2 regions of the Bradyrhizobium sp. SHOUNA76 genome follow, and region 2 is predicted to be linked to the other one. Evidence: predicted binding sites of a transcription regulator. Region 2 holds the regulator's gene; the other holds the start of a gene.
What was found. Region 2 encodes PhoB, which activates phosphate uptake and scavenging genes when phosphate is short. Its sites were predicted from a motif close to TGTCATNNANCTGTCAT; they were not measured.
Positions count from the first base shown of each region.

Region 1: the regulator PhoB is predicted to act here: its motif matches at 3,835-3,851, upstream of phnC (phosphonate ABC transporter ATP-binding protein).

Region 1 is NZ_JALBHA010000423.1:511-5,630, forward strand. Features, by position in the region: gene phnE (phosphonate ABC transporter, permease protein PhnE) at 124-972, opposite strand; gene phnE (phosphonate ABC transporter, permease protein PhnE) at 969-1,853, opposite strand; gene phnD (phosphonate ABC transporter substrate-binding protein) at 1,927-2,862, opposite strand; gene phnC (phosphonate ABC transporter ATP-binding protein) at 2,926-3,735, opposite strand; gene MOV74_RS29595 (chloramphenicol acetyltransferase) at 3,910-4,593, shown strand; partial or broken gene MOV74_RS29600 (alpha-D-ribose 1-methylphosphonate 5-triphosphate diphosphatase) at 4,590-5,120, shown strand, end outside.
Region 2 is NZ_JALBHA010000277.1:724-7,993, reverse strand. Features, by position in the region: partial or broken gene MOV74_RS24230 (aspartate aminotransferase family protein) at 1-337, opposite strand, end outside; gene MOV74_RS24225 (GcrA family cell cycle regulator) at 795-1,307, shown strand; gene phoB (phosphate regulon transcriptional regulator PhoB) at 1,592-2,299, opposite strand; gene phoU (phosphate signaling complex protein PhoU) at 2,323-3,039, opposite strand; gene pstB (phosphate ABC transporter ATP-binding protein PstB) at 3,051-3,872, opposite strand; gene pstA (phosphate ABC transporter permease PstA) at 3,869-4,720, opposite strand; gene pstC (phosphate ABC transporter permease subunit PstC) at 4,725-5,714, opposite strand; gene pstS (phosphate ABC transporter substrate-binding protein PstS) at 5,874-6,887, opposite strand; partial or broken gene MOV74_RS24190 (ATP-binding protein) at 7,032-7,270, opposite strand, start outside.

The sequences.
Region 1 (5,120 bases), on a different contig from region 2:
TCTTTCCAAGAAACGGGACGAGTGGGGTGGGCAAATCGTAGCGTGCCCACCACTTTGATCATGTCGGCGAAAATTCGTGGGCACGGCGCTAACGCGCCTTTGCCCACCCTACGACACCGTCACTTAGGCCACAGCGCGCCGCCCAATAATCGCAAAGCGCAGCTTGCCGGAGATAAAATCGATCGCGGCGACTGCGACCAGGATCATCAGGATCAGGAACGACACCTTCTGCCATTCCAGCACGCGGATCTGCTCGGCAAGCTGGAGGCCGATGCCGCCGGCGCCGACGATGCCGATGATGGTGGCCGAGCGCGTGTTGGATTCGATGAAATAGAGCACCTGGCCCGCGATCACGGGCAGGACCTGCGGCAACAGGCCAAAGCGGATCTCGTGCAGTGGGCTGCCGCCGGAGGCGCGGATGCCTTCGACCTGCTTCTGGTCGGCGCCCTCGATCGCCTCCGAGAACAGTTTTCCAAAGGCGCCGAAATCCGACACCGCGATGGCGAGCACGCCGGCGAACGGGCCCAGCCCGACGACGTTGATCCACACCAGCGCCCAGATCAGCGTGTCGACGCCGCGGATCGAATCCAGGACGCGGCGAACCGGAAAGCGCAGGAGCTTCGACGGCACCACGTTGCGTGCGGCGAGCAGGCTGACCGGAAGTGCGAACACGGCAGCCAGCGTCGTGCCGAGCAGCGCGATCGAGAGAGTCTCGCCGAGCGCCTTCAGGTAGATCGACAGCGAGGAGCCGGGATCGGGCGGGATCATCATCATGCTGATCCAGCCGAGCTGGCTGAGACCTGCGATGAATCGCGACGGCGAAAAATCGAGATCGACGAGGCCATAAACCAGGATCGCGAACGCCGCGACAAGCATCGCCGGCATGGCGAGACGCGCCGAGGCGGGCCGGTCGAATACATCGGGGTAGCGCGCGCGAAGCTCTCGCGTATCGATCTCGTGCGGCCCCGTCACGTACGCGCCTCCCCGCCGAACAGGCGGCCGCGCAGCCAGCCGGTGGTGATGTCGATGATGAAGACGGTGATGATGATGGTGAGCAGGATCGCGCTGACGTCCGAATAATAGAACTTGCGGATGGCGACGACGAGCTCCTGGCCGATGCCGCCGGCGCCGACGAAGCCCATCACGGAGGCTTCGCGGACGTTGATCTCGAAGCGCAGCAGCGCGTAGCTGGCATAGCCCGCGGTCACCTGCGGCACCACGGCGAAGCGCATGCAGGACAGCCAGCTCGCGCCGGTCGAGCGGATGCCCTCGACCGGCTTCATGTCGGCGTTCTCGACGATCTCCGAGAACAGCTTTCCGAGCGCGCCGGTAGAGTGGATCGCAATCGCGAGCACGCCCGCCATGGGTCCCAAACCAAAGGCGATCACGAAGATCAGCGCGAAGACGATGCCCGGAACGGTGCGGGCGAATTCGAGCAGGCGCCGCACGATGAAGCGCAACCAAGGTGCGGGCGAGGTGTTTTCGGCCGCGAAGAAGTTGAGGCAGAATGCCAAGGTCGCGCCGATCAGCGTGCCGACATAGCTGATGAGCAGGGTCTCGCCCAGCATCTTCAGCCATTTGCGCCAGCCCCACAGCCACTCGCCGACATCGGTCCAGACGCGTTGGCCGTTGTCGAGCGTGAGGATGCGGTCAAAATAGCTGATGAAGTTGCCGAAATAAGTGAAGAGCGTGCGCAAATTCACTTCGGCGCCGATCGCGGCGAGCAGCAACGCCGCGGCGAAGATCACGATCCCCGACAGCAGGCGGAGCCGCCTGCGCCCGACCGCCCGGCGATAGGCGGCGTTGAGCACGGCGAGCTGCTGCTCGGGAAGGATCGAAACCCCTGTCGTCATCGGCCTGAGATTAAGTCCGGTCAAAGAAAGAGCCGGGTCGATCGACCCGGCTCCAGTGGCATCGTCCCGATAGTCAGGACGCCTTCTTTTTACGCAGCGCGTCGACGAACTTGATCAGCTCGATCGTGCCATCCCAATCCTTGGTGGTGGCGGGATGAAAGCCCTTCTTCTGGCCGTCGGAGAGACGATCGAACGCGGCCTTGTCCTTGGCCGGCGCGTCGAAGAACGCTTTCGCGATGGCGGCCTTGGCGTCTTCCGGCAGCTCCGCATTGTAGGCATAGGGCCCGTTGATGATCGGCGCCGACTTGTGGATGATGCGGAAATCGTCCTTCTTCATCGCCGAGCCGTCGGCATTCTTCAGCATGCCCTTGGTCAGCATCTGCGCCAGCGTGGAATCGTCGTCGCTGGTCCACTGGTTGGCGGCGACGTCGACCGTGCCCTGCGACAGCGCCAGCATCGCGTTCTCGTGGCTGCCGGTGAAGACGACCTTGCCGAAATAGGTGTCGGCATCATGGATGCCCATCTTGTCCAGCTCGAAGCGCGGCACGTTGTTGCCGGAGGTCGAGTTCGGATCGACCAAGCCGAGATTCTTGCCCTTGAGGTCATCGATCTTCTTGTAGGCGCTGCTCGCCTTGACGAAGAATACCGAATAATAGCCGGTCGAGCCGTCGGCGTTGATGTCGTTGGCGAAGGCGTCGGTCTTGACGCCGGTCAGGCGGGCGCGGGCGAACGAGGCCGAGCCGTAGCTGGCGATGTGGATGTTGCCGGCGCGCTGGCCTTCGATGACAGCGGCGTAGTCATTGGCGATGCGCAGCGTGACCTTCACGCCCAGTTCCTTCGAGAGATAGCTCACGAACGGCGCCCAGCGCTCGGTGACGCCGGAGGCGTTCTCGGCCGGGACGACCGCAAAGGTCAACTCAGGATATTTGGCCTTCCAGTCGTCGGCGGAGGCGGAAGCCGTGAACGCGAGCGCGGCGGCGCCGGCAAGGACTAATCTGCGAGTGATCATGATACCCTCTTCATCGGTTGGGGGTCGGTTGACGCAAAGACTTGCACAAGAAACAGACGTCGCTCAGGCGGCTGCGGCCGTTCCGAGCGCGGGGACACCCGCGGGCGCCGGGACAGGCATGCCGCCCATGACCTCGGCGGCTTCGAGATCATAGAGCTCGCGCGCGACGTGGTCGGTCAGCGCGGACGGTGCCCCGTCGAACACCACGCGCCCCTGCGCCATGCCGATCAGGCGATCGCAATAACTGCGCGCCAGATCGAGCGAATGAAGGTTGCAGAGCACGGTGATGCCGAAATGCTTGTTGATGCGCAGCAACGCATCCATCACGATCTTGGTGTTGCGCGGATCGAGCGATGCGATCGGCTCGTCGGCAAGGATGATGTCGGGCTGCTGCACCAGCGCACGCGCGATCGCCACGCGCTGCTGCTGGCCGCCGGAGAGCTGGTCGGCGCGCTGGGCGGCGAGCGATGCGATGTCGAACTGTTCGAGTGCGGACATCGCCAGCGCCTTGTCCTGCTCCGGCCACACTTGCGACAGCGAGCGCCAGGCCGGCATCGTCGCAAGCCGTCCCATCAGGACGTTGGTGAGGACATCGAGCCGGCCGACCAGGTTGAACTGCTGGAAGATCATCGCCGAACGCGCCCGCCACTGCCGCAACTCCTTGCCACGCAGTGCGGTGACGTCGATGCCGTCGAACAGGATGCGCCCATCAGTCGGCGTCACCAGGCGGTTGATGCTCCGCAGCAGCGTCGACTTGCCGGCGCCGGACCGTCCGATCACACCGACGAACCCGCCGGGGGAAACTTGAAACGAGGCGTCGTCCACCGCGGCTTTTGCGCCGAAGCGACACGTCAGACCATCCACCACCAGCATGCAGGGCTCCAGATTAGCTGGAGCCCACCGCTAACGCCGACGCTTAACACTTGTGTGACACGGGCGTCGCAGTGCGGCGATCCTACACAGCTCATCCCCTGTCATCGCGGTGTCATGATGTCGTCATCAAGCCGCTCGAAGAGGAATGTCCGTCCTCTTAACTCCGGATGCAACATGGCCGCCAAAGCTCTTTCGGTCCAGCCGACCATCGATCCCTCGGCCAAGCTGCACGAGACCAGGCTCGGCGCCTATACCGAGGTCGGCGCGCGCACGATCCTGCATGACGTGGCGATGGGCGACTACTCCTACGTCGTTAATGACGCCCAGATCACCTACACCACCATCGGAAAGTTCTGCTCGATCGCGGCGATGACGCGGATCAATCCCGGCAACCATCCGATGCATCGCGCGACGCAGGCGCATTTCACCTATCGCTCCAGCGCCTATTTCGAAGGCGAGAGCGACGATGCCGAGTTCTTCGACTGGCGGCGCCAGCATCACGTCCATATCGGCCACGACGTCTGGATCGGCCACGGCGCGATCGTGCTGCCGGGCCGCAACATCGGCACCGGCGCGGTGATCGCGGCCGGCGCCATCGTCACCAAGGACGTGCCGGCCTACACCATCGTCGCCGGCAATCCGGCCCGCATCGTGCGGCGGCGGTTCTCGGAAGAAATCGCCGGACGGCTTGCGCGGCTGGCCTGGTGGGACTGGGATCACGACAAGTTGCGTGAAGCCCTGCCCGATTTCCGCAAGCTTGGGATTGAAGATTTCCTTGCGACATACGAAGCACGGGCGAGATCTCTCACCAATTCTCATGCCAGTTCCCTTGCCAGCAAACGAAGCGCGGTCGCGTGACAGACATTTTCCTTGAAGGCGGCCGGACCCTGATCGGCGCCGAGCTCGTCGAAACGTCATTGGCGGTGTCCGGACAGGACATCGCCGCGATGGACGCCTCTCGCGGCCGGGCGCGGCTGGCGATCGATGCGCGCAACCTGCTGGTGCTGCCCGGCATCGTCGATCTCCATGGCGATGCCTTCGAGCGGCAGATGATGCCGCGCGCCGGCGTCGACTTTCCGATCGACGTCGCGCTCGCCGACAGCGACCGCCAGGCGATCAGCAACGGCATCACCACCGTGTTTCACGCCACGACCTGTTCGTGGGAGCCGGGCCTGCGCAGCGCCGACAACGCGCGCGGGCTGATGGAGGCGATCGAGCGGCAGCGTCCGCAATTCGCCGCCGACACCCGCTTCCATCTGCGGCACGAGACCTACAATCTCGACGCCGAGGCCGAGATCAGCCAATGGCTCGCTGAGGGCCGCGTCGACCTGTTCGCCTTCAACGACCATATGGACGGCACCGTTGCCGACATGGCCAAGCCGCGC
Region 2 (7,270 bases):
GGCGGACCAGCTTGATCACACCCTCCAGCGCTTCGGCGCCGGAATTGCAGAAGAACACGAAGTCCGCGAAGCTCTCATTGCACAGGCGCACGGCGAGCTTCTCGCCGTCCGGGCTCTGAAACAGGTTCGACATGTGCCAGAGCCTGGTCGCCTGCTCCTGCAGCGCCTTGATCAGATGCGGGTGGCAATGGCCGAGCGCATTCACAGCGACGCCCGAGGTGAAATCGAGATAGCGATCGCCATTGGTCGCGATCAGCCAGCAGCCTTCGCCGCGTTCGAAACCGAGGTCGGCCCTGGCGAAAACGGGGAGCAAATGCGGCGCTGCGCTGTTAGTCATGACGATCACTTGAATGTTGCGGACGGTGTGACGCGTGCATTGCGCAACGCACCATTGACCGGCCCGGAAAACGAAACGTGCCGCCTTTTAAGGGCGGCACGCAGGACTATCTTATGCTTGGCAAGACGGGTGTCAATGCCGCCCGGAAAGCCTCGGGAAACGCTGAATCCGTAGTCTTGCGGTGCCGATTTTGCGGGTTTTCACCACGGAACATGTGGAAGCGAGTCGGCGGACTCTTGCGCGGGAGTCACGCCATATTGTAGCGTTTGGATTGTCAGATACGACATCTCGTGCAGCGGTTCTGATCCCAAGAGTCCTCTTGTACCGGCGTAAACGTTCGGGCGTCAGTCACGCGCCCGGCGAGCCTTAAGGGATTCTGACGGCACGGGTTTTTGAAGGCTTAGGCATTCGCTGCAAGGCCCCAGGATGGCTGGCCGGCAGCGAGGGAAAGGGTGCAATGACGGTTTTGACCTGGTCCGATGATCGCGTCGAGCAGCTGAAAAAGCTCTGGGAGGCCGGACTTTCGGCCAGCCAGATCGCAGCAGAGCTCGGCAATGTGACCCGCAATGCCGTGATCGGCAAAGTGCACAGGCTCGGTCTGTCCGGCCGCGCCAAGAGCCCTTCATCGGCAGCGCCCCGGCCGCGCAAGGCGCGTCCCGCGCAGCACATGATGCGGGTGACCCGCCCCATTGCGCGCGGCAACACCGCGCTGGCGCAGGCCTTCGAGGTCGAGGTGGAGGCAGAACCGGTCACCTACGACAACGTGGTGCCGATGAGCCAGAGGTTGTCGCTGCTGGAGCTGAACGAGGCGACCTGCCACTGGCCGGTCGGCGATCCCTCGAGCCCGGATTTCTTCTTCTGCGGCGGCAAGGCGCTCTCCGGCCTGCCCTATTGCGCCCAGCACTCGCGCGTGGCGTATCAGCCCGCAGCGGACCGTCGTCGTGCACCGGCCAAGCCGGGCCCGCGGTGAGTTAGCGAATTAGTTGACTAAGGACGGCGCTGTCACGTGATGACGGCTCCAATTACTCGATGTCATCCCCGCCTAGTGCGCAATTTCGCACGGGGCGCGGGGATCCATAACCACAGGGCGCAATTGTTGCGCGAGATGGTCACTCCGAGTCTTCGCCAAACCACGTCCTGTGGTTATCGCGACGAGCGCAAGCGCTTGCGCGGAGGTCCCGGGCTCGCGCTGCGCGCGCCCCGGGAAGACACTGAGTGTGTCGCCGCAGCTCGCCAAACACCAGCCCGCAAACCTTACGTCTGCTCAGCCTTCGCGAAGCGATCGTCCAGCGCATAACCCGCGCCGCGGACGGTGCGGATCGGGTCCTGCTCGCGGCCGAGATTGAGCAGCTTGCGCAGGCGGCCGATATGGACGTCGACGGTGCGCTCGTCGATGTAGATGTCGCGGCCCCAGACGCTGTCGAGCAGCTGCTCGCGCGAGAACACGCGGCCGGGATGCTCCAGGAAGAACTCCAGCAGCCGATATTCGGTGGGGCCGAGATCGATCGGCCGGCCCGAGCGCGCGACGCGACGCTTGTCGCGATCGAGCTCGATGTCGCCATAGGCGAGCACGGTGGCGAGCCGCTCGGGGCTGGCGCGCCTGAGCAGCCCCTTCACGCGCGCCAAGAGCTCCGGCACCGAGAACGGCTTGACGATGTAGTCGTCGGCGCCGGTCGCAAGACCACGTACACGCTCGCTCTCCTCGCCGCGCGCGGTGAGCATGATGATCGGCAGCTGCTTGGTCTCGGGACGGGTGCGCAGGCGGCGGCACAGCTCGATGCCTGACAGGCCGGGCAGCATCCAGTCGAGCACGATCAGGTCGGGAATGTGCTCCTTGAGGCGGGTGTCGGCGTCGTCGCCGCGCATGACCGTCTCGACGTCATAGCCGTCGCCTTCGAGGTTGTAGCGAAGAAGCTCGGTGAGAGCTTCCTCGTCCTCAACCACCATAATGCGTGCGCCCATGGTGTCGTCGCTCCTTGAGGTCTTCAGCTATTCGGGATCGTCGTGGCGAAGGTGGTCATGTCGCCCTTCGGCCGCTTGTCGGTGATCGCCTGGCCCTCGATCATGTAGAACACGGTCTCGGCGATGTTGGTGGCGTGGTCGCCGATCCGCTCGATGTTCTTGGCGCAGAACATCAGATGGATGCAGAACGAGATGTTGCGCGGATCCTCCATCATGTAGGTGAGGAGCTCGCGGAACAGCGAGGTGCAGATCGCGTCGACTTCCTCGTCGCCCTTCCACACCGCCATCGCCGCCGGCAGATCGTGCGCGGCATAGGCGTCCAGCACCGACTTGACCTGCTGCTGCACGAGGTCGGTCATGTGCTCCAGGCCGCGGAACAGCTTCAGCGGATGGAAGTCGGTCTCCAGCGCGGCGACCCGCTTGCCCATGTTCTTGGCGAGGTCGCCGATCCGCTCGAGGTCGGTCGCAACGCGCATGGCGCCGACGATCTCGCGCAGATCGACCGCCATCGGCTGGCGGCGGGCGATGGTGAGCACGGCGCGTTCCTCGATGCGTTTCTGCAGCGCGTCGAGCTCGGCGTCGATGGTGACGACGCGCTGGCCGAGCGCGACGTCGCGGCGGATCAGCGCGTCGACGGATTCGACGATCATGCGCTCGGCGATGCCGCCCATCTCGGCGACCAGGCGGGTGAGCTCCTGGAGGTCGGTGTCGAAAGCCTTGGCGGTATGTTCAGTACCCATGTTCCGTCTCCTCAGCCGAACCGGCCGGTGATGTAATCCTGCGTGCGCCGGTCGGTCGGCGACGTGAAGATCTTGCTGGTGTCGTCGAACTCGATCAGCTCGCCGAGATACATGAAGGCGGTCTTGTCGGAGACGCGCGCCGCCTGCTGCATGTTGTGGGTGACGATCGCGATCGTGTAGTTCTCGGACAGTTCCTGGATCAGCTCCTCGACCTTGGCGGTCGAGATCGGATCGAGTGCCGAGCAGGGCTCGTCGAACAGGATCACCTCGGGCCGCACCGCGACGGTGCGCGCGATGCAGAGGCGCTGCTGCTGACCGCCGGAGAGCGACAGGCCGGAGGCGTTGAGCTTGTCCTTGACCTCGTTCCAGAGCGCGCCGCCGCGCAGCGCCTTCTCGACGCGGTCATCCATCTCGGACCTCGAGATCTTCTCGTAGAGGCGGATGCCGAACGCGATGTTCTCGTAGATCGTCATCGGGAACGGCGTCGGCTTCTGGAACACCATGCCGACCCGGGCGCGCAGCAGATTGAGGTCGAGCCTGGGGTCGAGGATGTTGGTCTGGTCGAGCATCAGCTGGCCGGTGGCGCGCTGGCCCGGATAAAGATCATACATCCGGTTGAAGATGCGCAGCAGGGTCGACTTGCCGCAACCGGACGGGCCGATGAAGGCCGTGACGCGGTTGGCGCCGAGCGTCAGGTTGATGTTCTTCAGCGCGTGGTGCTCGCCGTAATAGAAGTTGAGGTTGCGCGCGGTGACCTTGGCCGGTGCCTCGGGCAGCGGCTGCGAGCCGGGATGAACGGTCGGCGCGCTCACGGAAACAGACATTTCGCTCATTTTGCAGTCCTCTCGGCGCCGATGATGCGCGCGCCAATGTTCAGGGCAAGCACGGTCAGGGTGATCAGCAGCGCGCCGCTCCAGGCGAGCTGCTTCCAATAGGCGTAGGGGCTCTGGACGAAATTGTTGATGGTGACCGGCAGGTTGGCCATCGTCTTGTCCAGGCCGAGGCTGAAGAACTGGTTCGACAGCGCTGTGAACAGCAGCGGCGCGGTTTCGCCGGCGACGCGGGCGGTGGCGAGCAGCACGCCGGTGATGAGGCCCGAGCGCGCCGCGCGATAGGCGATGCGCTTGATCACCAGCGAACGCGGAAGGCCCAATGCGCTGGCGGCTTCCCGCAGCGGATTCGGCACCAGCAGCAGCATGTCCTCCGTGGTGCGCACCACCACCGGGATGACGATGACCGCGAGAGCCAGCGCGCCTGCGATCGCCGAGAAGCCGCGCATCGGTACCACCACCGCGCCATAGATGAACAGGCCGATGATGATCGAGGGCGCCGAGAGCAGGATGTCGTTGATGAAGCGGATCACCGAGGTCAGCTTGTCGTTGCGGCCGTACTCGGCGAGATAGGTGCCGGCGAACAGGCCGAGCGGCGCGCCGATGCCGACGCCGAGGACGGTCATGATGATCGAGCCGACGATGGCGTTGCGCAGGCCGCCCTCGGTCGAGCCGGGCGGCGGCGTGTCGGCGGTGAAGACCTGGAGATTCAGACCAGCGAGGCCGTTGTAGAGCAGCGTGGCCAGGATCAGCGCGAGCCAGGTGACGCCGAAGGCGGCCGCGGCGATGCAGAGCCCACGGATGACGAAGTCCTTGCGGCGGCGGCGCGAATAGATCGGATTGAGAGCCATGACGTTAGTTCCCCGCCTTCTTGTCCAACCGCATCAGCATCAGCCGCGCGGCGGCCAGCACGAAGAACGTCAGCACGAACAGCAACAGGCCGAGCAGGATCAGGCCGGACTGGTGCAGGCCGTCGCTCTCGGCGAACTCGGAGGCGATCGCCGCCGAGATCGTCGTCCCTGGCGCGAAGATCGAGGAGGAGATGCGGAACGAATTGCCGATGATGAAGGTCACCGCCATGGTCTCGCCGAGCGCGCGGCCCAGCGCCAGCATGACGCCGCCGATGATGCCGACCCGGGTGTAGGGGATCACCACGCTGCGCACGACTTCCCAGGTGGTGCAGCCGACGCCGTAGGCGGCCTCCTTCAGCACCGGCGGCACCGTCTTGAACACGTCGACCGAGATTGAGGTGATGAAGGGCAGCACCATGATGGCAAGGATCAGCGCGGCATTGAACGTGCTGAGATAGGACGGGGGACCTGCGAAGATCGCGCCCAGCACGGGGACGCCGTCGAAAATCCTGATCATGAAGGGCTGGAAGGTGTTGGCCAGGAACGGGCCCAGCACGAAGAAGCCCCACATGCCGTAGATGATCGAGGGAATGCCGGCGAGCAGCTCGATCGCCATGCCGATCGGGCGGCGCAGCCATTGCGGGCAGAGCTCGGTGAGGAAGATCGCAATGCCGAGACCGACGGGAATGGCGATCAGCATCGCGATGAAGGAGGTGACGAGCGTGCCGTACATCGGCCCGAGCGCGCCGAGCACGGGCGGATCGGCCGACGGCGCCCAGCGCTGCGTCCACAGGAAGGAAAGGCCGTATTCCCTGATCGCCGGGAACGCACCGACGATCAGCGAGATGATGATGCCGCCGAGGATCAACAGCACCGAGATCGCGGACAGCCGCGTGATCCAGTAGAAGGTGACGTCGCCGAGCTTGAACGCGCTCAAGGCCTTGGCGCGGTCATACGGTCCGGCGTCGTCGATGATATCGCTCTGAACGGCCATTTCTGCCACGCCGATCCCCTGTGCCCATTTTTATATACGCTTGTTCTTGGTCGCGTGCCCCGGATGCGACGCTGCGCCGATCCGGGGCCTGGTTCTTGGCGGGCCCGGCTCAGCGGGCAGCGTTTCACGCTGCCGCGTCCGGGACACGAGAGCCGTTTCTTAGCTCTTGATCTCGGCAGCCCAGGTCTTCTCGATCAGCTGGACGACGCTGTCCGGCATCGGGATGTAGTCGAGCTCCTCGGCCGCCTTGCCGCCGCTCTTGAAGGCCCAGCGGAAGAACTTGATGGCTTCCTGCGAGGCCGCCTTGTCGGTGGCGGACTTGTGCATCAGGATGAAGGTCGCCGCGGTGATCGGCCAGGACTTCTCGCCGGGCTGGTCGGTCAGGATGACGTAGTAGCCGGGCGCCTTGGCCCAGTCGGCGTTGGAGGCGGCCGCCTGGAACGCTTCGACGGTCGGCTGCACCGGCTTGCCGGCCTTGTTGACGAGACCGGTGTAGGTCAGCTTGTTCTGCTTGGCATAGGCGTACTCGACGTAGCCGATCGAGTTCTTGGTCTGGCTGATGTTGCCCGACACGCCTTCGTTGCCCTTGGCGCCGACGCCGACCGGCCACTCGACCGCAGTGCCCTCACCGACCTTGCTCTTCCAGTCCGCGCTGGCCTTGGAGAGGTAGTTGGTGAAGTTGAAGGTGGTGCCCGAACCGTCCGAGCGGCGGACCACGGTGATCGCCTCCGAGGGCAGCTTCGCGTTCGGATTGAGCTTCTTGATCGCGGCGTCGTCCCACTTGGTGATCTTGCCGAGATAGATGCTGGCCAGGGTCTCGCCGTCGAACACCAGTTCGCCGGGCTTCACGCCCTCGAGGTTGACGACGGGAACGATGGCGCCCATCACCATCGGCCACTGGACGAGGCCGTCCTTCTCGAGCTGCTCGGCCTTGAGCGGCGCATCGCTGGCGCCGAAGGTCACGGTCTTGGCCTGGATCTGCTTGATGCCGCCGCCGGAGCCGATCGACTGGTAGTTCAGACCGTTGCCGGTCTCCTTCTTGTAGGCGTCAGCCCACTTCGAATAGATCGGGAACGGGAACGTCGCGCCTGCACCGGTGATGTCGGCAGCAAAGGCCGCCGTCGCCGACGCGGCGACCACGCCGGCAGCGACGATCGTTTTGAGGAAATTCATGCTGGTCTCCATACAGGGGAGCGAAGCGCCATCAGCGCCCGATCGCGCTCCCCACGCCGCCCGTTTAGGAGCGGTCGGCTGTGCTTTTACGAAGGTTTCGTGACAGCCGGATGACACCATCAAGCGATTGAAATCGCTTGATTATTAGATCTGAGCCGGGGCCTTCGCCTGGGGAAAACAAGCGCTGAAAGTGGCGCCCTGTCTTGGCACGCTTTCGATCAAAAGCCGGCCGCGATGGCGATTAAGAATATGTTTCACCAACGATAATCCGAGCCCGGTCCCGCCTTGCGAGCGGCTGTCGCCGACGTCCACCCGGTAGAACCGCTCGGTCAGTCGTGGCAGGTGCTCGGGAGCGATTCCGGGGCCGAAATCGCGAACCATGA